3 regions of the Metabacillus sp. RB-C-LZQ-3-1 genome follow, and region 3 is predicted to be linked to each of the others. Evidence: predicted binding sites of a transcription regulator. Region 3 holds the regulator's gene; each other region holds the start of a gene.
What was found. The regulator LexA, encoded in region 3, represses DNA repair genes until DNA is damaged. The targets are predictions, from matches to a motif close to CGAACATATGTTCG.

Region 1: AC4GZ8_RS10065 (YolD-like family protein) is a predicted target of LexA. The motif match lies at 2,303-2,316, and genes of this name have one in related genera.
Region 2: AC4GZ8_RS21410 (YolD-like family protein) is a predicted target of LexA. The motif match lies at 3,906-3,919, and genes of this name have one in related genera.

What each region holds. Positions count from the first base shown of each region.
Region 1 is NZ_JBZFLI010000005.1:133,070-140,861, forward strand. Features, by position in the region: gene AC4GZ8_RS10040 (hypothetical protein) at 1-181, shown strand, start outside; gene AC4GZ8_RS10045 (hypothetical protein) at 220-483, shown strand; gene AC4GZ8_RS10050 (hypothetical protein) at 499-744, shown strand; gene AC4GZ8_RS10055 (peptidoglycan recognition protein family protein) at 790-1,758, shown strand; gene AC4GZ8_RS10060 (hypothetical protein) at 1,772-1,915, opposite strand; gene AC4GZ8_RS10065 (YolD-like family protein) at 1,933-2,265, opposite strand; gene AC4GZ8_RS10070 (hypothetical protein) at 2,383-2,607, shown strand; gene AC4GZ8_RS10075 (hypothetical protein) at 2,594-2,788, opposite strand; gene AC4GZ8_RS10080 (helix-turn-helix domain-containing protein) at 2,775-2,996, opposite strand; gene AC4GZ8_RS10085 (hypothetical protein) at 3,361-3,612, shown strand; gene AC4GZ8_RS10090 (FtsK/SpoIIIE domain-containing protein) at 3,625-4,791, shown strand; gene AC4GZ8_RS10095 (hypothetical protein) at 4,775-5,464, shown strand; gene AC4GZ8_RS10100 (hypothetical protein) at 5,661-6,683, shown strand; gene AC4GZ8_RS10105 (hypothetical protein) at 6,704-7,075, shown strand; gene AC4GZ8_RS10110 (hypothetical protein) at 7,174-7,500, shown strand; partial or broken gene AC4GZ8_RS10115 (sporulation protein YhbH) at 7,566-7,718, shown strand.
Region 2 is NZ_JBZFLI010000018.1:26,886-34,677, forward strand. Features, by position in the region: gene AC4GZ8_RS21380 (ABC transporter substrate-binding protein) at 1-124, shown strand, start outside; gene AC4GZ8_RS21385 (SDR family oxidoreductase) at 138-902, shown strand; gene thiM (hydroxyethylthiazole kinase) at 925-1,731, shown strand; gene thiD (bifunctional hydroxymethylpyrimidine kinase/phosphomethylpyrimidine kinase) at 1,754-2,563, shown strand; gene thiE (thiamine phosphate synthase) at 2,564-3,217, shown strand; gene AC4GZ8_RS21405 (hypothetical protein) at 3,403-3,603, opposite strand; gene AC4GZ8_RS21410 (YolD-like family protein) at 3,596-3,868, opposite strand; gene AC4GZ8_RS21415 (hypothetical protein) at 3,979-4,203, shown strand; gene AC4GZ8_RS21420 (YjdJ family protein) at 4,310-4,795, shown strand; gene AC4GZ8_RS21425 (hypothetical protein) at 4,971-5,453, shown strand; gene AC4GZ8_RS21430 (DUF4825 domain-containing protein) at 5,544-5,993, shown strand; gene AC4GZ8_RS21435 (hypothetical protein) at 6,391-6,894, opposite strand; gene AC4GZ8_RS21440 (hypothetical protein) at 6,894-7,364, opposite strand.
Region 3 is NZ_JBZFLI010000002.1:122,449-130,240, reverse strand. Features, by position in the region: gene sirA (sporulation inhibitor of replication protein SirA) at 1-275, opposite strand, end outside; gene AC4GZ8_RS03995 (DUF896 domain-containing protein) at 635-865, opposite strand; gene AC4GZ8_RS03990 (YneB family resolvase-like protein) at 1,020-1,691, opposite strand; gene yneA (cell division suppressor protein YneA) at 1,729-2,040, opposite strand; gene lexA (transcriptional repressor LexA) at 2,195-2,815, shown strand; gene glnA (type I glutamate--ammonia ligase) at 2,883-4,217, opposite strand; gene AC4GZ8_RS03970 (MerR family transcriptional regulator) at 4,276-4,677, opposite strand; gene AC4GZ8_RS03965 (methionine gamma-lyase family protein) at 4,783-6,057, opposite strand; gene hflX (GTPase HflX) at 6,061-7,269, opposite strand; gene AC4GZ8_RS03955 (trimeric intracellular cation channel family protein) at 7,556-7,792, shown strand, end outside.

The DNA.
Region 1 (7,792 bases), on a different contig from region 3:
TGGAAATGTTGAGGGTGCTCAGGTTTATTTTAATGGGTATGACCAGGAAAGAACATTAAATGTAAACGGAAATTTTTCATTAACTAATGAAGAATATGCTGGTAATGAATCGATAGCTGCTCTAACTACAATTGTAAAGCAACGTGTAATTGAAAAAATATCAACTCCAAGCGCTGTATAAGGGCTTTTTTATTTTGCCTAGAAAGGTGGTTTTACCGGTTGGAACAAAAAGATTACGAACGTATAGCCACATTAGAAACCCAACTTGTTACACTAACAAAGACAATTGAGCGTATTGAAACGAAGCTCGATGCTTATAGTGCTAACTTTATTACAAGGACTGAGGCAGATCTTCGTTTTGGTCAAATTGAGAAGGAAATGGATGAAACTAAAAATAATAAACGTTCCAATATAGCATTATGGATAAGTGGCGCAGCTGTTGCAGTCACTTTTTTATTTGGAGTACTAAATTACTTAAAATAATGGAGGATGAATTAGATGAAAAAAGATATTGCTACTTTAATAGGTGGATTTTTAACGGCTTTACTCATGTTTTTCGGAACAATAGGAGTATCATTTGATTGGTTTACTGTGGACAGTATTAATGCATTTGTAGTCTTAATTAGCGCATTTGTTGCTCTGGTCATTAACGGTTATGCCGTATGGAAAAATACATTCGTCACTAAAAAATCACAACAATTTAAAGAAAATGCTTTGAAAGCTCAAGGGATAATCAAAAAATAAGCTACCTAACGGTGGCTTTTTATTTTGTCCAAAGGAGGAAGTAGAATGGCTATTAAAGATATACCAAAATATAAGGATATTCGTAACTCAATTCGTAGAAAAGGTCGTTATCCGTTTGTTGGTACAGCTGTTAAAGATACTCATGTCATTCATCATTCCATGACAGCTCAACATTTAAAAGGATCTAACCCACACTCATTTGCCAATACACATATAGATACAAATGGCTGGCATGGTTGTGCATATCCTTTTGTGATAATGCCTGATGGAACTATTTATCAAACTGATGATTTAGATAGACGTACCTATCATGCAGGTAATACAAATACACGCTCTATAGGAACGTGTCTAGTAGGCGATTTTCGTAAAGAGGGTGCTAATGAAAAACCTACTATGGAACAAATGGTTTCACTGCACCTATTGAACAAAGAGTTATTTAAAGTGCTCCCTAATATGAAGTACGTAAAAGGTCATCAAGAGTGCCCAGGTTACTCATGGAAGAACTGCCCTGGCGATACTTGGAACTTCAAGGATGTAATTGCTGGCAAGGGGATAGACCTAAACAGCAAAAATAAAACTGTGACTTCTTCTAACCTAAAGACAGAAAAAGAACCACGTAAAGTTTGGTATCCATCAAGTGTTGTAGATTATAAATACGGTGTGTATGGCCAACCTGGCACTGATTCATGGAAGGCAAAAGCTTCTGAGTATAAAGGATTTATTCTTGCTGCACGATTCGAACAAATTGTGAAAGGAACTGAATGGGTAAATATCTGGAATGGCCATGAAAACATTGGTTGGATTGATAAAAAGCAATTGTCTATTTTGGAATTTGGGTGGCTGACTGCCTTGCAAGACATTCAAGGCTATTCATATAAGGATCTTACATCTCCATACGGTACAATTAAAAAAGGTGAGCGATTTGCTTTCTTAGAAGAGCATGATAATAAGTACTTGGTCATGTGTTTTAACAAAGCTCTTTGGGTAGAAAAACTGTTTGTTAAAAATGGTTAAATAAAAAAAGAGCTCACTTTTTAGTGGGCTCTAACTGTTCTAACATTTCTAAAATGCCTTTTAACATTTCATATCCTCTAATTCTCTTGTTTGCTTCCTCTGGTGTAATACCGTCTTTCTTTAATTGCTCAATTAACTCTAACCATTTATCATTCATAAAAAACACTCCTATTGTTATTCAGCGAAATCCACTTTCAAAATATCTTCAACTTTTAAATAAAATCTATCACCATGTATATCCAACAATCGGAGTTCTTTTCTTTTATTGTCGACATAATGAATTTTACCAATAAAAAATTTTATATCTCCATGTTCAAAGTAAGTAAAGACAAGTTCTTTATTATATTCCATTGCTTCACAAATTAAAAAGTTTATCTCTTCAAGTTGATGATCATCTAAAATTGGTTTTTCCAATTTATCTAGACTTTTATCAAAATCCCTTAAATTCTGAACATGTTCGGGCATCATAAATGCAGTCCACTTCTTTGTACCTCGATCGCGAATCATAAAATCATCCCTTTTGTATTATCGTGTTACTATTATACGAAAATACGTTCGTGTTATCAATTGAAATCGAACATGCGTTCCTATATAATTTAAGAATACAGAAAAGGAGCTGATAAGATGAATGGTTTATTGAAAACTTCTAGGGAAGAAAAGTTACCAATTGAAATAATGTATATCTCTGGAAAAGGAGACATTTCACATAGAACAATTATTGTAAAACAAATACAAGATGAATATATTAGAGCTTATTGTATTTCTAAGCAACAACCAAGGATATTCAATAAGTCCAATATCTTATCGGTTGCAAAACCAAGAATACGGGATAAAATCAACTATGCATAAAAAGAAACCGCCAATGATGGCGGTTATTTATTTGAACAACTTCCCTAATAAATTTTCCTGTAGCTTTACTAGCTGCTCTTCTTGCAACAGGTTTACCTATAGTTCCCTTTTTTACTGCATTCACATCTCCCAGGAATTTAGAAACCTTATATAAAATACTTCGAATTTTATTGATTGACATCCTCTTCCTCCAATCTTTCATAAAGATCATCTACCGCACAATCTAAATGTAGTGCCAAATCAAACAATATCTTTGCGGAAGGGTAGCTTTTTCCCGTACACCAATTTGATACAGTGTTTAAAGAACACCTATACCTTTCTTTAAAAAATGACCTCGTATACGGAGACTTTTCAATAAGCCATCCAATGTTACTTTTTAACTTATTCATTCTCATCACCAATTAATACATTCTACAAAAGTCAGTTATGACCTTTCAAAAACTCATTTAAATCTTTCACAATTAATTTTGGAGAGACAAGCAAATTTTCCTAAATCATTCATAGGCTATTAACATGAAACCTAAACAGTAGTTTTCATGAAGGGATTATGTATGTGATAAGAAACTACATGAATCCTACCATTTAATTAATGCACCAACAACACAGAATCTAATTAAATAGGGCTAATGCATAAGTACAAGAAATACACCAATTATCAAAAGAAAAACAAAACATGTTAAGAACTTGAAGGGGTGAGAGATAGGTATGAGAGGGAGCGCGAGGGAGAGAAAGGAAAGAGAGAGGGGAAACGATGTGAGGTTGTATTCAGGTCTTTTGCCATCAGTAACGATTAGTGGTCTGTTTGATTTAACACCTCAAATGACAGGTTTGTATGGGGTTGTTTTGGGTGTCGGAGGCTTGGCTATACTTTCACACCTAATTGAAATTAACTCAGCTAAAAATGGCTATAGCAAGCTTGCTTACATCGTTGAATCGATTACTCGTTTTATTTTACCTGTAGGAGCATTTAGTTTTATGGTTTGGGCTTTATTTAAGATTGTATAGGAGGGTTATCAGATGATTAGCGAGTTTATTCAGCGTCAGAAGGCAAAAAGTGACTTGAACAAATGCTTTATGAATGCAGGTCTTTTCCAAACTTATAAAAACAGTGGCGGCAGGCAATTCCATACCACTCCTAAAATACAGTCCATTGAACTTAAAGAAGATTCTACCAAGTATGTTTTTACCCTTTTAAATGGAATGGATCCAAAAGAGGTTATGAAAAAAGAGTATGTTTTTATGCAGTCGTTTGGTTCAAATATCGAATTAGAAGGTGATTTTAAATGCTTCTTTTTGACTATTCACAAAAAGCAAATGCCAAAAGAGTTGATTTATAAGGAAAAAGAGGTATTTGATAACATAAGGAAAATTAAGTTAGGTATTATTTGCGGTCAAGATAGACATGGTCAGTACGTATCTTTCGATATGCTTAAACAACCTCATATTTTAATTGCTGGTGAAACTGGTTCTGGAAAATCTACTCAATTACGATCCATCCTCACAACCTTGATTCTAGCCAAGAACCCGAGTGAATTAGAGCTGTACCTTGGTGATTGCAAAAAGTCAGAGTTTCATATTTTCCGTAAGGTTGAACACGTTAAATGCGTGCTAAGTAATGCTAAGGATATAAAGAAGATGCTGCTACATGTTAAACAAGAATTAGACGAACGAAGTGATTTGACTGAGATTTACGAGGTCAGTCACGTTGATGATCTTCCAGAAGAACATAAGCGACCCTATATTGTGGTCTGTATCGATGAATTTGTTATGCTTCGCAAGGATGAAGAGATCATGGAGATTCTAACGGAGTTAGTAGCAATAGGAAGAACACTTGGAGTTTTTGCTATTCTTTCAATGCAGCGCCCTAACGCAAAGGTACTTGATACTACAATAAGAGCAAATTTGACCGTAAGTATGGGATTCAAATTGCGAGATATAACCGAATCAAGGATTGTAAATACACCATTAGCTCATGAAATTGATGTGAGTGGGCGTTTTATTATGAATAGTGACAAATTATATGAGCTACAAGCACCATTTCTTACTTTAGAAAAAGCTAAACAACTTTTGGATCCGTTTATGGTTGCTAAGGAAGTAAAGGAAGTCTTTTCGGAAGAAAAACTACAAGAAGAAATACCACCACTATATGAAAAGGATGTGTTTTTTGATGCTGACGAAGCGTGACAAAACCATTATTGCTGATTTAAACAGGTTTAGAGTAATGGATCGTGATTCTGTAGCAGAAATTCATTTCAGCAACTTGAAAAATCCTATTTTAGCAGCAAATAACGTGTTATTGCGTTTAGTTCGTGACGGAAAAATACAGCGTTCAAAGGCTTTTACTCCATTTGTTTATTTTGGCCCAGATGTAAATATGAAAAAGAATAGTGCAAAGATTGGTCATTTTCTTGCTATCCTGTCTGTTTATAAGGAGATTCTTCAACAGGGGAAAATTGATACATTCCTTGTTGAACCTAAATACGGTAAAAAAGGTATAGCAGAACCAGATGTCTTCTGTATTTACAGACGAACGCCTTTCTTTATAGAGGTTCAAAAGACAATCTATAGTGAAAAACAAATGTCAGATAAACTGGAAAGGTATGTAGATCTATACCAAAGTGGTGTGATCGCAACTGAATCTTGGCAAAATCCTGAAAAGAGAATTTTTCCACATATTCTAATTATTTCAGAGCAACGTTATGCCGTGGAGAACAATTATCCGTTTCGAATCATTCAAGCCCCATCTTTTACACACTTTTTACAATCCCTAAAACCTAGAGAAAGCAATCAAACAAACCCTAAAATAAGGACTAAATCAAATAATAATGGAACAATAAGAGTAAATATAGGTAATTAATCACCTCCTTATTGTATTTAAAAGTACTAACAGGCAAGCCTTGCTAGTAAATAAAGCCTTTGTTTTTCAGACGGAGGCTTTATTATTAAGTAATTCTTCCTAATAAAATCCCCTAAAAGTTTTATTTTTCATTGACAAGTATTTACAAAATAGAATATGTTCTTTTTATAGACAAGAAATAGAGGGGGGAACTGCATTGAGCTTAAAAGATGTTCTAATCATGGAAGTACCTTCAGGAGCATTAAAAAAAGTAGTTAAAGACAAAAAGGTCGAAGCTAAACTAAGTTCAATTGAGGACATGGCAAACGCATTATCTGACAGCTTGCCTGATGCGGGGAATAAGTTAGCTGACGAGTATAAATTTGCTGGAAGCACGTCTGTTAATTTGAACATTATGATGAAGGGGTTAAGTCAAGAATGGCAAAATCGAGATTTCTTTATTGCACATCTTAAAAAGAAATATACTCCTGCTATTTTTGGACCTGGAATTAGACCTGTTTTGGACACTACTCCAAAATTAATAAATGCTTATGAACATCAAAATAAATTAGTTTTGGCTTTTTCGTTTTTGGGACCGCCAAGACGGGTATTAGAAAACTTCCAGATTGTTGTCAGACGTCCACAATTTGTTGAGTATGTTATTATTCACTTCTCACCCTTTGCAGTGGAAATTCGTTCTAATCCTGATAAAAATAAATTGTTTAGAGATGCAGTGTTAGACATTATGAATGTTAAAGATAAAGAAGATGTTATCTGGGATAGAGCAACGAAACTTACGGATGGACAAGCTAATGAATTAGCTCGAAAATTAGGCGCTAAACTAAGAGCTGCGAAGCATAAAATGATCGTTGGACCTTACGCAACGAAAGAGGTAACAGCGAATACTCAAGTCGATGATTTAGAATCAACGGAGGAGTATCAAAAGGAATTTATAAATCAACCAATGAAGAAGAAGACACTGGTTTTTGAACATACCTATAGCTTTGGGTACACTGAAACGGTTTCTTATGTTGTTACTGATCAAGGGCTGTGGATAAGGTCGAAATCTGGCGAAGAAGTTATTAGGCATATTCTTGACCAGATAATTCAAATAAGATATCCTTCAGATATAGAAACAGATCCGGAAGAATTAATAGAAGATGAAGAATCATTAATAGATTCACCAGAAAATGAAGAAAACATGAATGATAGAGAAGAACTGGTAATAAATATTAAATAAAAGTTCGGAGGTGACCTACTGTGTTATACATCGTTGATGATATTTTGGAAGAAATGGCTATACAAAATGTAAAGCACTTTGCTCCACATTATGTATGCCAACTAGCTGGCACAAATGATCTTAAGGCTGTAACCGATCATTTATTTGAGTTAGTTGGAAAAAAGCTCAAAGTGTACTTTGAGGTTGAATGTCCTGATGGTGATAGTGATTACACAGTAGGTTCACCAAATGAAGTAGAAACGGAGCCTCGAAGATGTTCTATTTGTGACCTGGAATACATTCCAGATCCTGAAAGAATATGGGTGGCCTTTGATTTCCTGCCAGGATATCTAGAGCATGTAAAAAAAAAGTCAGTAAAAATGCACAACCTCAAAGAATTAGTCATGGCGTAAATGGTAAAGAAGAAGTATATGTTAATTCCTCAACTTTAGCAGATCTAATGAATGCTGGAGTTAATTTTAATTTAATTTTTAATAATGGAGATGTGTTAATGGATAGTAGTCAAAAAACTGGTCATCTAATTGGTAATACTTTTGGAGACAATACAGCTTTTCAAAGTAAAGATGTTACTCAGACAAAAACAACAACCACTAATGAATTTTCAAGTGCCTATGCTAATCTAATAAAAGATATACAAGCTATTAACAATGAAGTTCAAAGAGAGCAAGCTACATTTATTGCTGAACAAATAAAATCTGCTTATGAAAACAATAAGAAACCCGAAGCAAAGAAACCCCTAGAACTTTTGAGAAAAGTTCTAGGCGATGTAGGATCAATTGCTTCCATAGCGAGCATTTGTGGAGTTACTTTACTTTAAATTAAAACGAACCTCTGAAAAAGGGTTCGTTTTTTATATATTTAGTTTGTGTATAGGGTACATAAGTGTACCAATATAATCGTCACTCAACCCTAATGTCCGCATATAAAAATGTCAATGATGAGAAGTTCCGCTATTATATCCTCAAGCAAAAAGCAGATGTTTTCCAAGCAATGAAAAGTTTCTTTAGAAAAGATGACAATAAAATGTATGCTTAGCAAGGAAGCCCCAAAAGAAATTGGGGCTCTTTTCATTTTGCCTGCTCGTTTTATAAAAAGGATAGGGGCCCCCT
Region 2 (7,792 bases), on a different contig from region 3:
GTTAGGCACCTTTGACATTGAGATGTTACAAAAGGCCGCAGATACGTATAAAAGATTAGGGCTGGTTAAAAACACACTGAACATGAAGGACATTGTAACAGAGGAATTACTTCCGAAAAAATAACAGGAGATATGAAATGAAATTTCAAAACAAAGTTGTACTTGTCACAGGATCAAGCCGCGGAATCGGGGCATCCCTTGCAAAGGGTTTTGCCAGAGAAGGGGCTACTGTTGTCGTGAATTATGCGAAAAATAAATCAGCAGCTGATGAAGTCGTGTCAGCTTGTATCGAGCTTGGCGGAGATTCATGGGCTATTCAAGCTGATGTTACGCAGGAGCAAGCTGTTAAGGATATGATCGATGAAATCCTACTAGAAACAGGTAAAATTGATGTGGTCGTAAACAATGCCTTTAGACCCTATACGTTTAATCCTGATCAGCGAAAATTAGCGTGGCAGCTCACTTGGGATGATTATCAGGATCAAATAGATGGTGCACTACGGTCTACTCATTATCTATGCCAGGCCATCATTCCAGCTATGAAAAAACGAGTTCAAGGAAGCATTATTAACATGGTCAGCAATTTAGTTGAACGACCTATCGTACCATACCCAGATTATACAACAGCAAAAAGTGCTGTTGCAGGGTATAGCAGAAACTTAGCTGCTGAACTTGGGCCTTTTGGAATTAGAGTAAATTGTGTAGCACCAGGACTTGTCTATCCAACCGATGCAAGCCGTGATACCAAAGAAGAAGTAAAGGAAATGATCATTTCCCAAACACCATTGAGACGGCTTGCTTCACCAAGTGATATCGAAGGTCCAGTCTTATTCTTAGCTTCAGATTGGAGCAAATTTATGACAGGGCAAACTCTATATGTAGACGGCGGTCTTGTTATGTAGAAAAGGAAAGGGGATAAAGCAAATGGAACGAACACAATTCATAAATGCGTTAGTACATGTTAGAAATACGAATCCACTTGTTCATAATATAACAAATGTGGTAGTCACAAATTTTGTCGCAAATGGCCTTTTAGCATTAGGAGCATCACCAGTCATGGCTTATGCAAAAGAAGAAGTCGGAGATATGGCCAAAATAGCAGGAGCTCTTGTATTAAATATCGGAACTCTTACTCCTGATGAAATTGACGCGATGATCATCGCTGGAAAATCAGCAAATCAACATGGTGTACCTGTTGTGTTTGATCCTGTTGGGGCGGGTGCAACTCCTTACCGTACTGAAACATCACATCGCATTGTTAAGGAGATAAAAATTTCCATTTTAAGAGGGAACGCAGCCGAAGTGGCAAATGTCATTGGTGAGGATTGGGCTATTAAAGGTGTAGATGCTGGTGAAGGTTCTGGTGATATTGTTGAACTAGCCCAAAAGGCAGCAAAAAAACTTCAAACAACGGTCGTTATTACTGGTAAGGATGATGTGATAACGGATGGAGAAACAACCTATGTTGTGCAAAATGGTCATCCTATTCTAACAAAAGTAACAGGGACTGGCTGTTTATTAAGCTCGATTATTGGTGCTTTTTCAGCTGTTGAAAAAGACATGATCACCGCGTCGGTTGCAGCTCTTGCAGCTTACGGGGTATCGGCAGAGCTAGCAGCACAAATAACTGTTGAAGAGGGACCAGGCAGCTTTCAAATTGAATTATTGAATCAATTAATGAAAATTTCAACTGATGATTTACAAGCTCGCATGAAGGTTGAAAAATTGTAAAAAGTAGAGGGAGAGTGAGATCATGACAATAGGAAAAGCGTTAACAATAGCAGGATCAGATAGCGGAGGCGGAGCCGGTATTCAAGCAGATTTGAAAACCTTTCAAGAGTTAGATGTGTTTGGAATGTCAGCCATTACAGCTGTCACTGCACAAAATACACTTGGTGTTCATGGTGTCTATCCATTATCAGTCGAAGCCGTTATAAAGCAAATTGAGGCGATTGGTCATGATCTTGGAGCGAATGCTGTAAAAACGGGGATGTTATTTAGCAGTGAAATTATCCGTGCCGTTTCAGATTGTATCAAGACGTATAAATGGGAAAATGTAGTTGTAGATCCAGTAATGATTGCAAAAGGCGGAGCGTCATTGTTACAGGATGAAGCTGTCTTCGCGTTGAAAGAACATTTACTTCCTTTAGCCATGGTGATTACACCTAATATTCCGGAGGCAGAAGTTCTTGCTGAGATGAGTATTCAATCAATAGATGATCGTTTAGAAGCAGCGAAACGATTGCATAAGCTAGGTGTCAAGCATGTTGTCATGAAGGGTGGACATAGTGATGAAGAAGAGCTAATAGACATCCTATATGACGGCGAAGAATTTACTTATTTTAATGGGAAACGGATGGAAACAAAAAATACTCATGGGACAGGATGTACTTTTGCTGCGGCACTAACAGCTGAACTTGCAAAAGGAAAAGCAGTGAAGGATGCAGTTAAAACGGCAAAACAATTTATCCAAGCCGCCATTGAAGATGACCTGGAAATTGGCGGGGGTCACGGTCCTACAAATCATTGGGCATACCAACGTCGACAAAGAGGTGAAAAATAGATGCCAAGAATTTCAAACGACAAGATGAGGAAGCTACTGAACGTATATTTCATTATGGGAAGTAATAATTGCACCTCTGAACCTGCAAGTGTTTTGGAACAAGCCATTAAAGGTGGAATCACAATCTTTCAGTACAGGGAAAAAGGAAAAGGTGCCTATAGCGGTGATGAAAAATTTCACTTTGCCAAGCAATTACAAGCGATTTGCAAAGAAAACAATATCCCTTTTATTGTAAATGATGATGTCGAGTTAGCCCTTCAACTAGATGCAGATGGTGTACACATTGGTCAGGACGATGCATCTGCCAAAGAGGTAAGACAGAAAATTGGCGATAAAATTCTAGGAGTTTCAACACATAACCTAGAAGAAGTAAAAAAAGCAATTAAAGAAGGGGCGGATTATGTTGGGATCGGACCTATTTATCCAACGAAATCGAAGGAAGATGCAAAAACCCCTCAAGGGACAAGTTTGATAAATGAAGTTCGGATCAAGGAGATTGAGATCCCAATTGTGGGAATTGGCGGAATTACTTCGGAAAATGCAGCACCTATTATTAAAAGCGGGGGCGATGGTGTAGCCGTCATAAGTGAAATTAGTCTTGCAAAAGATCCAAAGGAAAATGCCGGTAAACTTGTACAGGCCATCAATTTTTAATCTCTGCAATTGATTTATAGGTTAAACTATCATTTATTTAGCTTACATTTTTTCACAAAATTTAACTAGCCCCTCAATTAGTTGACAAGTAAATTTTAAATGCCAACTAAATAGAGGGGCATATTTTATAAGGTGTTAAAAAATCGTGATGTTTTTGGTGTGAATTCTAAATGGATATCAGGCATTCAAATTTTATAATTGTATTTCCCATCCTCAATCTCGTTTTTAATAGAACGTATATACTCCCTCAACTCAGCATCTAAATTATTCTTATCAATTTCATCAATCGTAAAGTTAATCATTCTAGCCTCTTTCCAATCCATTACCTTTATTAATTTATTTTGACCCTTCCAGTAAACATACATGATGTGATATCTGTTACTCATGAAAATCAACTCTAAGAATATCTTTATATTTCAAATAAAATACATCCCCTTGTAGATCCATAAGTCGAAGTTCCTGCTTTATCAAATCAATATAATGAATTTTGCCTACATAAAGCTTCATATCTCCTTTTTCGAAGTAAGTAAAAACAAGTTCTTTATTATTTTCCATTGCCTCATAAATGGTTTGATTAATCTCGTCCAATTGATGTGTATGAAGTATAGGTTTCTCTACAGAATACGAAGTTTTATCACAAACTCTAATCATAATTCCCATCCTTTTTTAATATCATATCCTTATTATACGAAAATATGTTCGATTTTCCAGTATAAAAAGAACGTGTGTTTGCATATAATATAAAGAAAGGAGTTGATATGATGAATGGTTTACTACAAAGGTCTAAAGAAGAGAAATTTCCAGTTGAAATAATTTATTTATCAAATACCGGAAAAATTACTCAACGAACGATTATTGTAAAAGAGATTCAAAACGAATATATAAAAGCCTTTTGCCTCTTGAAACAGCAACCACGTTTATTCAATCGTTCCAATATTTTATCAGCTGCAAAAAGGCAAATAAAAAATAATGTACATTATGCATAAAATAAGGTGCTGTTACCATTTTAGCCAATATTGCGGAGTAATTAATTACAGTTTATGGTAAAATGAGAAATGCGGTTTAAAATGCATTTGGGAGGTCGTATGTAATATGATTCGTTTTATCACTCAATTCGGTGTTGCCGCTATGCTCCTTTTATTTTCAACGGCCGTTGCTTGGTATGAAGGCAGTGCGATTTTGGATAATCCTTGGGAATGGAGATATTCTACACCTTTTACACAGCTAATTAATGGCGGAGTAAGTTATCATAGTGACATTTCACAATTGGATTACTTTATTGATGCTTCTAAATTTCAACCTGTTTTTCCCATTATTATGATTTTAAGCAGTTTATATATATTAATTCTTATTGGTTTCTATTCTTTAAAACAAATGAAAAAATGGTTTTCTTACTATCTTTCAGTATTGGGAGGAGGTTTATTACTATTTAGCTATTTTACCTTTAATTCTTCAACAATAGGTGGCCGTATCCTGTTCTCTCTATTTATCATTTGTGGCTCATTATGTGTAACAACAGCAATCATCATTTACTTTCAAATTTTAGTCAGAATTAGATTATTAAAAGCAAAGGTTTAGTTATAAACTCATAATAATGGATATTTATGTTAAAACTAGTATTAAATTGTAGAGTTTTCTACTAACGTAAAAAGGATGAATTCTATAATTGTTCTACATAAAAATAATTAATTTAGTAGAAAAAATTTTCTTGGTCAACATACCTTAAAACCTAACTAGTTTAAGGAGTCCTTTTATGAAAATAGATTCAAAAATGAGGAAAATACAACAAAAATATAGGAAGGAAATAAGATTTAAAAACAAACAAGGAAAACACGCTTTTGAGGCAGCAGGAGTCATTTTTTTATTTTTCTTGCTATTGTTTGTTGGAATTAAATTTAATTTTTTTGATTCTGATAGTATTCAGCCTATTCCAGATAATGATTTTGAGAATAAATGGATGTACGTTATTCCTCAAATTGATGATTCTTTAAAAAATAGTAGTAGCGATTATACAGGGATCGCAATAGACTTTAACCCACAACCAATAAAAATTATTTTGAAAAATTCATTTCAAAAACCAAAAATAAATGATGAGAACATTCTAAATGAACTTATTAATCTTGCCAATAAAAATATAAAATCAAATAACTTGCCTGCATCTAATGAAACCTACGAAATAATAGTAATAGGTAGGAATAAAGAAGAAATAACACGTGAAATATTTACTAACAGCTAAAAATAAAGAGAAACGTTTATGAAGAAAGTTTAAGTGTAATTTTGCCATATTAATAAAGTGAGATTTTGGGATTTAAAAGGAGAATTGTTAGTGAGAAAATTAACCATCTTATTATTGATATTACTTTTTGTAATCGGATGTAATTCAAATCATACAAGTAATGATATTTTTCAATATAAAGATTCGTTTGTTGGTGATAACAGTGCAGTAATAAACATTGTTAATCAATTACTGGCCGCAGAACATTTTAATGGGATTGAACTAAAAACAAAAGAGGAACCATTTGGTATCATTGTAAAGTATGAATTGTTTGATAAAGAAACAGTTATTAATAATGCTACATATTTGTTTACGTTAATACAAAATGTGAATTGGATTACATTTAATTCTGATATGGATGACTACTCAATTTCGCGAGAAGATCTAGAAACATGGTATGGAAAAGACTTGCATGAAATCGACAACGAAGATGAACTAAGAGAACTTATCCAGGAAACAATAGAAGATGAAAATAATGTTAATCGCTTTCTTAACATTTAAAGAATTTAGGATGACAGATGGACAAGGAAAAAGAAATTATTTCTCACTCTGGTGGTGTTAAAGGTGAATTCAATGATGGGAAATGAGTTTTAACCAGAAAGAAAACCTTCGATCCTATCAGGAATGATGTCATATCATAGATAATTACACGTTATTTGCTGATACCTACAAGTAGAAGCAGTGCTGAAAGAAATGCGAATGGGGAGGAAATTGAAACTGGATTTAATAGAAGTAAAATTCGGATAAAGTACTGTACCGATGGAACAAAATATAGCCTGGAATAAAGAAGAGAAAGAGAGCATTTCAGTTAGGTTATTTATTGAAAAAAATAACCTAATAATGAAAATGCTTGTATTTGTGATCCCGCATAGAGGGGACAGAACAGATCACTTTATTATTATGATTTGTTTACTAATATCTGTTCTCTTATTTTGACAAATATAAAATATATTCCTGTTATGGTTTGAGTAACTAAAAAAACAGGGAAGGAATAAGAAAGCTTAAAACCTTTTTGAAATGTAATGATGTCCATAAGCGTTAAAAGCCAAAGTGCAGCTACTCCAATTAGTGACCAAGTCAAAACATAAACAATAAAAGTCGATTTGGAAATTCTGAAGACTTCATAAAAATAAAAAAAGAAATATCCGAAAGGTGCAAACAATAAATAATAAAAAATATCTGTTACCTCATAATTGTTTAGGTCATTCACTCTATAATAGTCGACTAATCCACCCCCAATTGTAAAATCGAATAAAGTACCAACTGAAAACCCCCAAAGCAAACTAAAAATTTTCATTTGAAGTGTTAGTTTTTTGGGAAGAAGAAAAACGACTAAGTATGCAGCAATATTTAAAATTATGAGGAAAACTTCATTTTTATCGAAACTCTCCCACGGAATCATTAAACTTTCACCTCAATTTGGCTAAGTTTCCGGAAATAAAATAGAAAAAAATATGTCATTAGATTTAGTGAAATGAGGTACAAGATATCGTAAATAAAATTCCATCTAATAGCATTCGTTATATTAAAATAATTACTAATCACAACTAATAAAGCCAAGATGAAAACTGAGAACAAAATAATCATGAATGATTTCACTGCAGAAGAAGCTGCATCTAATAAATTCATCGTTGTAACAATTATTAATGGTATGGTTATGCTCCGGCTGATTAAAAAGGCGGTATGATTCAAAGGCTGTGAGGATATTTCAACAAGTTTCCACTCTTCATAAATAAACCAGGACCAATTTATACTAATAATGAGAGCAAATAGTATGACAAATGAATTTTCGATAAACGAAAGTTTTTTTTTCATGACTACAAATAGTGCAGTTATTAGCCATGAAGCAAAGAAGATAATGGCAAATCCCAATTTCGGCCCTCCTCAAGAACTTTTATCTTATTATCTACTTTTTGAAAAAAATATATTCTTTCCTGTGTTTTATAAATGATAAACACCTCCCTTACCAACCAAAATGCATTTTGAACTACTAAATTAAATGGATTGATAAATGAAGTTGGAAACTTATGAAGAAAAAGTGAGAGAATTTCCAAGAATGAGGAAATAAAAAATGAACCTTAAATTAAGACCTTTTAGTCCTTTTGTTGTTTTGCTTAATTGTCATCAAAGTCAGTTGATGCTTTTTATATGCATCCAAAAGGCTTATTCATTTAAAATTACTTTTATTCTGTAAATACGTACAATATTTATCGCTTACATTAAACAGAAATAATAGTTGACTTAGGCAAGTGTTTAAGGGTAAAATTGGTAAATAATAAAATATTAGAATTTAAGAGGTG
Region 3 (7,792 bases):
TTCCCTACGTTTCCTTTAAGAGCAATTTTATGTATATGATGGAACATTTGATAATCCGAACGGTTTGATAAATGCGTACCAAGAAGTTGATGTATAAATAATGCTGGGATTGGTTTTGTAATATAATGAATTTGTTTTTCGATCGTACTTCCATGAGCTGAACGAGCTGATGTCCAGTGAAAGTCTTGAAACAGATGGTAGATTTTAGATTCCCGTCCAAAGTAATGACTCGCAAACTCTTCTTCTATTAAATAAATATAATAGTGTCTCACCATTTCACTCTCCCCAACCATTCTATTTCTCTAATTATATAAGAAATCAAAAGAAATAATTGTCTTAAACTGGAGAGATAAGCCACTATTTTTGTCGAACGAATCTACTTATTTACAAATTCATAGAAAAGCGCGAGCGCCTTGGTTAGCCTAGGGCAAATAACCCCACTTTGTAATAAAAGGTGTTCTTTGCCTTCTATTACAAAGTCGTTAGACCCTGGAGGCTTTCGCTGTATTGCACTTACACATCCTGTGCGATCTAAGGCTAGGCGCTGGAGCTAGACTCTAAAACTAAGTGCAAAGAGTTTTAAACTAGCTTATCTAAAAAAATAAGAGGAGAAATAGATCTCTCCCCCCTGCTATTAATGAAGATCTTTTCTTCTCTCATTTTTAATTTTTTGAGGAGTTACATCATTTCCATTTGGATCAACAACTGTAACACCCTTTAGTGTACTTTTCATTGATGAACGAAAAGCTTGTAAATATTCTTTTCGCAAAGCTTGTTGTTCTGTCTTCTCTTTCTCTGTTAAGCCTTTTGCTTTTGATTTCTTTGATAATTCATTTATACGATCTATTTTAGACTTTGGTAACATATCAGTACTCCTCTCATAACTAGTAACTATTCTAATCAACAAAATGATAAGAAACTACAATCATGTTTTAGATTATTTAATATTTTGGTTTAATACCACAAATGTCATCATACTAAATTGAGAGGAAAATAACAACTGAATGAACATCAATGTCTCATTGAACATTACTATCATCTGAATTAATTTGAAGCTTTTCTACGTGTTCCTTATACCTCCTATGAACTGTTGCTTTGCTTACTTCGAAGCCGACACCTCTAAGGGTAGCAGCTATTTCATGAAATGTTAGCTTTTTATCTCTTAACTTAAGTATTTCTTCAATTGGTACCTCGATCTTCTCACGACCTCCACCTTGATCCTGGTTTTTTAAATTATTCTGAGGCTTAAATCCATTCTCAATAGCCCGATTCATCCCTCTTTTAATCTTGTAATTGATAAGTTTTCTTTGAAACTCTTCCACTGCAGCTAAAATATTCAATACCATTGAATCCGTTTCTGATAGTTCAGGTTCACCCTTTTCGTTTAGTGTGAATACTGTAGCTTCTAACTTTTTTATTTCGTGTAAAAGGGCAATTTTCGCGTGTCCTCTCCCTAATCTTGTATCATCTTGAACTAGAAGAACCGATGCCTTCTTATCTTTTAATAATGCAAGTGCTTCAATAATTCCATCACGGTCTACATCATAACCACTATGTCTATCTTCTATTACTTTTATCACGTCCATATTATGAGAAGCAGCTAATGATAGTAACTCTTCCTTTTGTCTCTCAATTGACGTGTCCTGCGTATCTTTCTCGGTACTTACTCGACAATAAACAACCGCCTTCATAAACTATCACATCACCTTAACCAAAAAATCTTACTATTTATTCACTAGCAATCTGATGAAATTGATAAATTTCTTCTTTTTGTACTGGGACAAAAACAATGTCTCCAGGTTTTATTGTAGTAGAATAAAGATTATTTTTTTCCTGAACCCATTTGACAAATTCTTGCTTTGAAATATTTTTATTCTCTTGGAATTGATCAGCAATTGTCCAAAGACTATCGCCTTCTTTAATTTCAACTTGATGATAATTTTCTAAGCTATCTGTTTTATTAGTGTAAGTAATTCCTACTGTTATTGCTAGTAGAACGACAAAAAAAGCTAGTATGTAAGATAATGATTCCCTTTTCATAATAACACCCCATAAGAATATTTGTTCGTATTTATAAACTCAGTATAGTACGAACAACTGTTCTAGTCAAGTGTTTTTTCGAACTTATGTTTGTATATATAGGTAAAAGATGCTATAATAAACATAAATTAGAGGATCCGAGGTGTCACAAAGGATGACGAAACTATCAAAAAGACAACAAGATATTTTAAGTTTTATAAAAGATGAGGTCCAAAAGAAAGGTTACCCACCTTCCGTTCGTGAAATTGGTGAAGCAGTAGGACTAGCATCAAGCTCCACAGTTCATGGTCATTTAGCTAGATTAGAATCAAAAGGATTAATTAGACGGGACCCTACAAAACCTAGAGCAATCGAAATCTTAGAAGAAGAAACATCCCATATCCCTAAGAACAATGTCATTAATGTTCCAGTAATCGGGAAGGTAACAGCAGGTCTTCCTATTACTGCAATCGAAAATGTTGAAGAATATTTTCCTTTACCAGATCGCTATGTTTCAGATGATGAACATGTATTCATGTTAGAAATTATGGGTGAAAGTATGATTGAGGCTGGAATTTTAGATGGTGATTTAGTAATCGTTCGCCAGCAGCAAACAGCAAACAACGGTGATATTGTTGTTGCTATGACAGATGATGATGAGGCAACATGTAAAAGATTTTTTAAGGAAAAAGATTATATTCGCCTGCAACCTGAAAATTCAACTATGGAACCTATTATTTTACGAAATGTTAGTATATTAGGAAAAGTAATTGGCGTTTATCGCACTGTACACTAAGTATTGAAGGATAAGCTTTTTTTATAGCAGCAAAAAAGCCTCGACAATTTGTCGAGGCTTTTTACTATTAATACATTGACATGTATTGCTCTCTTTCCCATGGGTGAACCTGTGTACGGAACATATCCCACTCGATTTCTTTTGCTTCAATAAAGTGCTCAAATAAGTGTTCACCTAAAGCATGCTTCATTGTGCTGTCAGCTTTTAATAAATCTAATGCTTGAGCTAATGTTGCCGGTAAATCAACGATTCCATTTTCAACACGCTCTTCTTTAGACATAACATAAATGTTACGATCAATTGGTTTTGGAGCATCAAGATTATTTTTAATCCCATCAAGACCTGCAGCTAATAAAACACTCATTGCTAAATAAGGGTTTGCAGCAGGGTCAACACTACGTACTTCAACACGAGTACTTAAACCACGCGAAGCTGGAATACGAATTAGTGGACTTCTGTTTTGTGCAGACCAAGCAACATAACAAGGTGCTTCATAACCAGGAACAAGACGTTTGTATGAGTTTACAGTTGGGTTTGTCACTGCAGTAAATGCAGGTGCATGTTTAATAATTCCTGCGATAAATTGTCTTGCAGTATCACTTAATTGCAGATCACCATTTGGATCAAGGAATGCATTTTCCCCTTTACTGAATAAAGATAAGTTACAGTGCATACCTGAACCATTAACACCAAATAATGGTTTTGGCATAAATGTAGCATGTAAACCATGCTTACGAGCAATTGTCTTTACAACTAGTTTAAATGTTTGAATATCATCACATGCTTTAATTGCAGAAGCATATTTAAAGTCAATCTCATGTTGTCCTGGAGCCACTTCGTGGTGAGAAGCTTCAATTTCGAAGCCCATTTCTTCAAGCTCTAGAACGATATCACGACGGCAGTTTTCACCAAGATCCGTTGGTGCTAAGTCAAAGTAACCGCCATTATCATTAAGTTCAAGTGTTGGCTCGCCTTTTTCGTCTAATTTAAATAAGAAGAATTCCGGCTCTGGCCCTAAGTTAAAATCAGTAAATCCAAGCTCTTCCATTTCACTTAGGATACGACGTAAATTATTACGTGGGTCACCTGCAAATGGAGTTCCATCTGGATTATAGATATCACAAATAAAACGAGCTACTTTTCCTTTTTCAGCAGTCCAAGGGAAGATAACAAATGTATCTAAATCAGGATATAAATACATATCAGACTCTTCAATACGGACAAAACCTTCAATTGAAGAACCATCAAACATCATTTTGTTATCAAGTGCTTTATCAAGCTGACTTACTGGAATTTCAACGTTTTTAATTGTTCCAAGAATATCCGTAAATTGTAAACGGATGTATTTTACATTATTCTCTTTTACTAAGCTCACAATATCTTCTCTTGAATATTTAGCCACCCTGAAAATCTCCTCTCCAATTTCAAAAAGTTATATTCAATTATTCATTGCTACTATATTAATGGAAAAATCTTGACATGTCACCATGTCTCAATGTAGGTCGATTAAAACGACCCGCCTGCATAAGCTCAGACTTAAGAAGTTTTCGTAATTCAGCATCACTTAAATCAGGTTTTTCAACTGTTTTAGGTTGCTCTTGTTTTTCTTCTTTATGTGAGCTTTTACGGGAGAAAATTTCCTTTATTCCCGCTAAGTTGACACCCTGTTCAATTAAATTACGAATCTCCAATAATTTATCTACATCGTTAAATGAAAATAATCTTCGATTGCTCTCCGTTCTAGCTGGAAAAATCAATTCATTTTCTTCATAATAACGAATTTGCCTTGCAGATAAATCAGTGAGCTGCATAACAATTCCAATAGGAAATAGGGGCATTGAGCGTCGAATATTATCACTCATGTTATTCGCTCCTTTTAGTTAACTGTTTTCATTATAACCTATGTAACATTATGTGTCAATTAAATGTCAGCTTACATAACATAGTTTCGTCATCTATTTTTGTAGTTAACTAACAATCGAGATTAAATTTTTGTCTATTAAAGAATCGACAGCTGAACAAACTGCAATTTTCACATGAGAGTATGTAAGTCCGCCTTGAACATATGCAACGTAAGGTGCCCGTAGCGGTCCATCAGCAGACAGCTCGATGCTAGCTCCTTGAATAAAAGTTCCTGCTGCCATTATGACATCATCCTCATACCCAGGCATATAGTTCGGGTATGGTGTTACATGTGAATTAATTGGTGATGAATACTGGATTGCTTGACAAAAAGCGACCATCATGTCTGGATCATCAAATTGAACAGACTGTATTAAGTCAGTCCTTTTACTGTTCCACATTGGGCTTGTCTTTAAACCCAATTCCTCTAAGAATGCGGAAGTAAATACTGCTCCCTTTAATGCTTGTCCCACTACATGCGGTGCCATAAAGAACCCTTGATACATCTCTTGCAAGCTATATAGAGACGCACCTGCTTCGGCTCCTATTCCCGGGGATGTCATACGAAATGCGCAGGCGTCGATTAAATCTTGTTTACCAACAAGATAACCACCTGTTTTGGCAAGTCCACCACCTGGATTTTTGATGAGTGATCCAGCCATTAGGTCTGCCCCTACATGACAAGGCTCCAGTTCTTCTACAAATTCACCATAGCAGTTATCTACGAAAATGACAATATCTTCTTTTAAGGATTTAACAAAATTAATCATTTCTTGAATTTCTGAAATTGTAAACGATGGTCTTGTGGCATATCCTTTAGATCTTTGAATTCCGATCATTTTTGTTTTATTGGTAATAGCTTGCTTTACTGCTTCATAATTTACTGCTCCATTTTCCTTTAATTCTACTGATTGATAATCGATTTGAAATTCTTTTAAAGAACCGATGCCACTTCCTCTTATCCCTACAATCTCTTCTAGCGTGTCATATGGCTTACCAGTGATATAAAGGAGTTCATCTCCTGGTCTTAAAACCCCAAACAATGCAATCGATATAGCGTGAGTACCTGAAATAATTTGTGGTCGAACTAATCCCGCTTCACCACCAAACACGTCTGCATAGACTTTTTCTAACGTATCCCTTCCAATATCATCGTAGCCATAACCTGTAGTCGGGATAAAGTGAGAGTCGCTTACCCTATGATGCTGGAAGCTTTTTAATACCTTAAATTGATTAACTTCACTCATTTTATCTATTACTGAATGAATTGAACGAATCTTTTTTTCTACATTCTCTACGATTGGTGCAAGTTTCTCACCATTTTTCAAAAAATCAAACATTTCTTAACCCTCTCCGTTAAACTTCTCTAGTTGTGAGTTGATCGAATGTTCAGGAAGAACGAAACCCTCTATTTCATACTTTTCACGTTTCTCATTAAATTCGATCTTTTCAATTAATGACTCTGTTTTCAATTGGGAAATCAATCTGCCTTCATTTGCCGGTACAAGGATGGAGTATTGTTTCATTGAATCCTTAGCAATTGTTTCAACCTTGGTCAATAACATTTCTAAGTCCGCTTCGTTAAAGGCTGTTATTTTCACATAATCAGCTGAAGGTGATGGAACAAATGATGCAGGAGTAAGATCCTTCTTATTATAAACGGTTAAAATCGGTCTATCTGATACTTCAAGTTGCTCTAAAAGTTTATAAACTGTTTTTTCATGGTTGGAATAGTCTTCATTAGAGCTATCAACTACGTGTAAAATAAGATCAGCTTCCTTTACCTCCTCTAAGGTAGAACGGAAAGCAGCGACAAGTGTTGTTGGTAAATCTTGAATAAACCCAACCGTATCTGTTATCAAAGCTTGATATGTTGAAGGTAACAGGACCTTGCGTGTCATTGGATCTAATGTAGCAAATAATAAATTTTCTTCATAACTGCCTGCTGTTGTTAAGCGATTAAAGATCGTTGATTTCCCAGCGTTTGTATAGCCAACTAACGCAATTTGAAACGCTTGGTTTTTCTTGCGACGTTCACGGTAGCGATTTCTATGGCGAACAACCGCTGCTAGCTGTTGTTTGATTTCATTAATGCGATTTCTGATATGCCGACGGTCAGTTTCTAATTGAGTTTCTCCTGGACCTCTTGTTCCAATACCTCCTCCTTGACGTGATAAGGCAATACCTTGCCCTGTTAATCTTGGGAGTAAATACTGAAGTTGAGCCAATTCCACTTGAAGCTTTCCTTCTTTAGACTTTGCACGCTGAGCAAAAATATCTAAAATCAACTGGGTTCGATCAATTATTCTTACATCTAAAATAGCAGACAAATTTCTAAGCTGACTTGGTGATAATTCATCATTAAAAATCACGATATCAGGACTTAGATCTTCCACTAAGTTTAGTAATTCATCAACTTTTCCTTTTCCAATATATGTAGCAGGATGCGGTCTTTCTCTTTTTTGAGTCAATTGAATGAGTACTTCACCGTTTGCCGTTTTCGTTAATGAAGCAAGCTCTTCCATCGAATAATGAAAATGTTCATCGTCCATCGTCTGCAATTGACACCCTGCCAATATAACCTTTTCTTTAAGTGAGTCTACTGTATTATTCAATCAAAAAACCCTTCCCTTACGCTGTTTTAGCAATTTAATCATACCAAAGATTTACGCTTATCACTAATTATTTCTATAGTATAGACTTTTTTCTTTCAGAAGTATTCTAAAAGCTTGCAACAATCCTGTAATAAAATCTTCCCCTAAAAAAAGAATTGACCTTTAGCTGACTTCCCATTTAAAATTGTCTGAGCTATATATTGAGCAGCTTGGAGGAATGACATTGACTTGGGAAGTTTTGAGTATTATTGGTACCATTGCTTTTGCAATAAGTGGCGCAATTGTCGCAATGGAAGAGGAATATGATATTTTAGGTGTATATATTCTAGGGATTGTCACCGCTTTTGGTGGAGGAGCTATTAGAAATTTGTTAATTGGCGTTCCTATATCAGCTTTATGGGAGCAAGGTCTATTGTTTCAAATTGCTCTTTTTGCTATGACATTGGTCTTTCTATTTCCT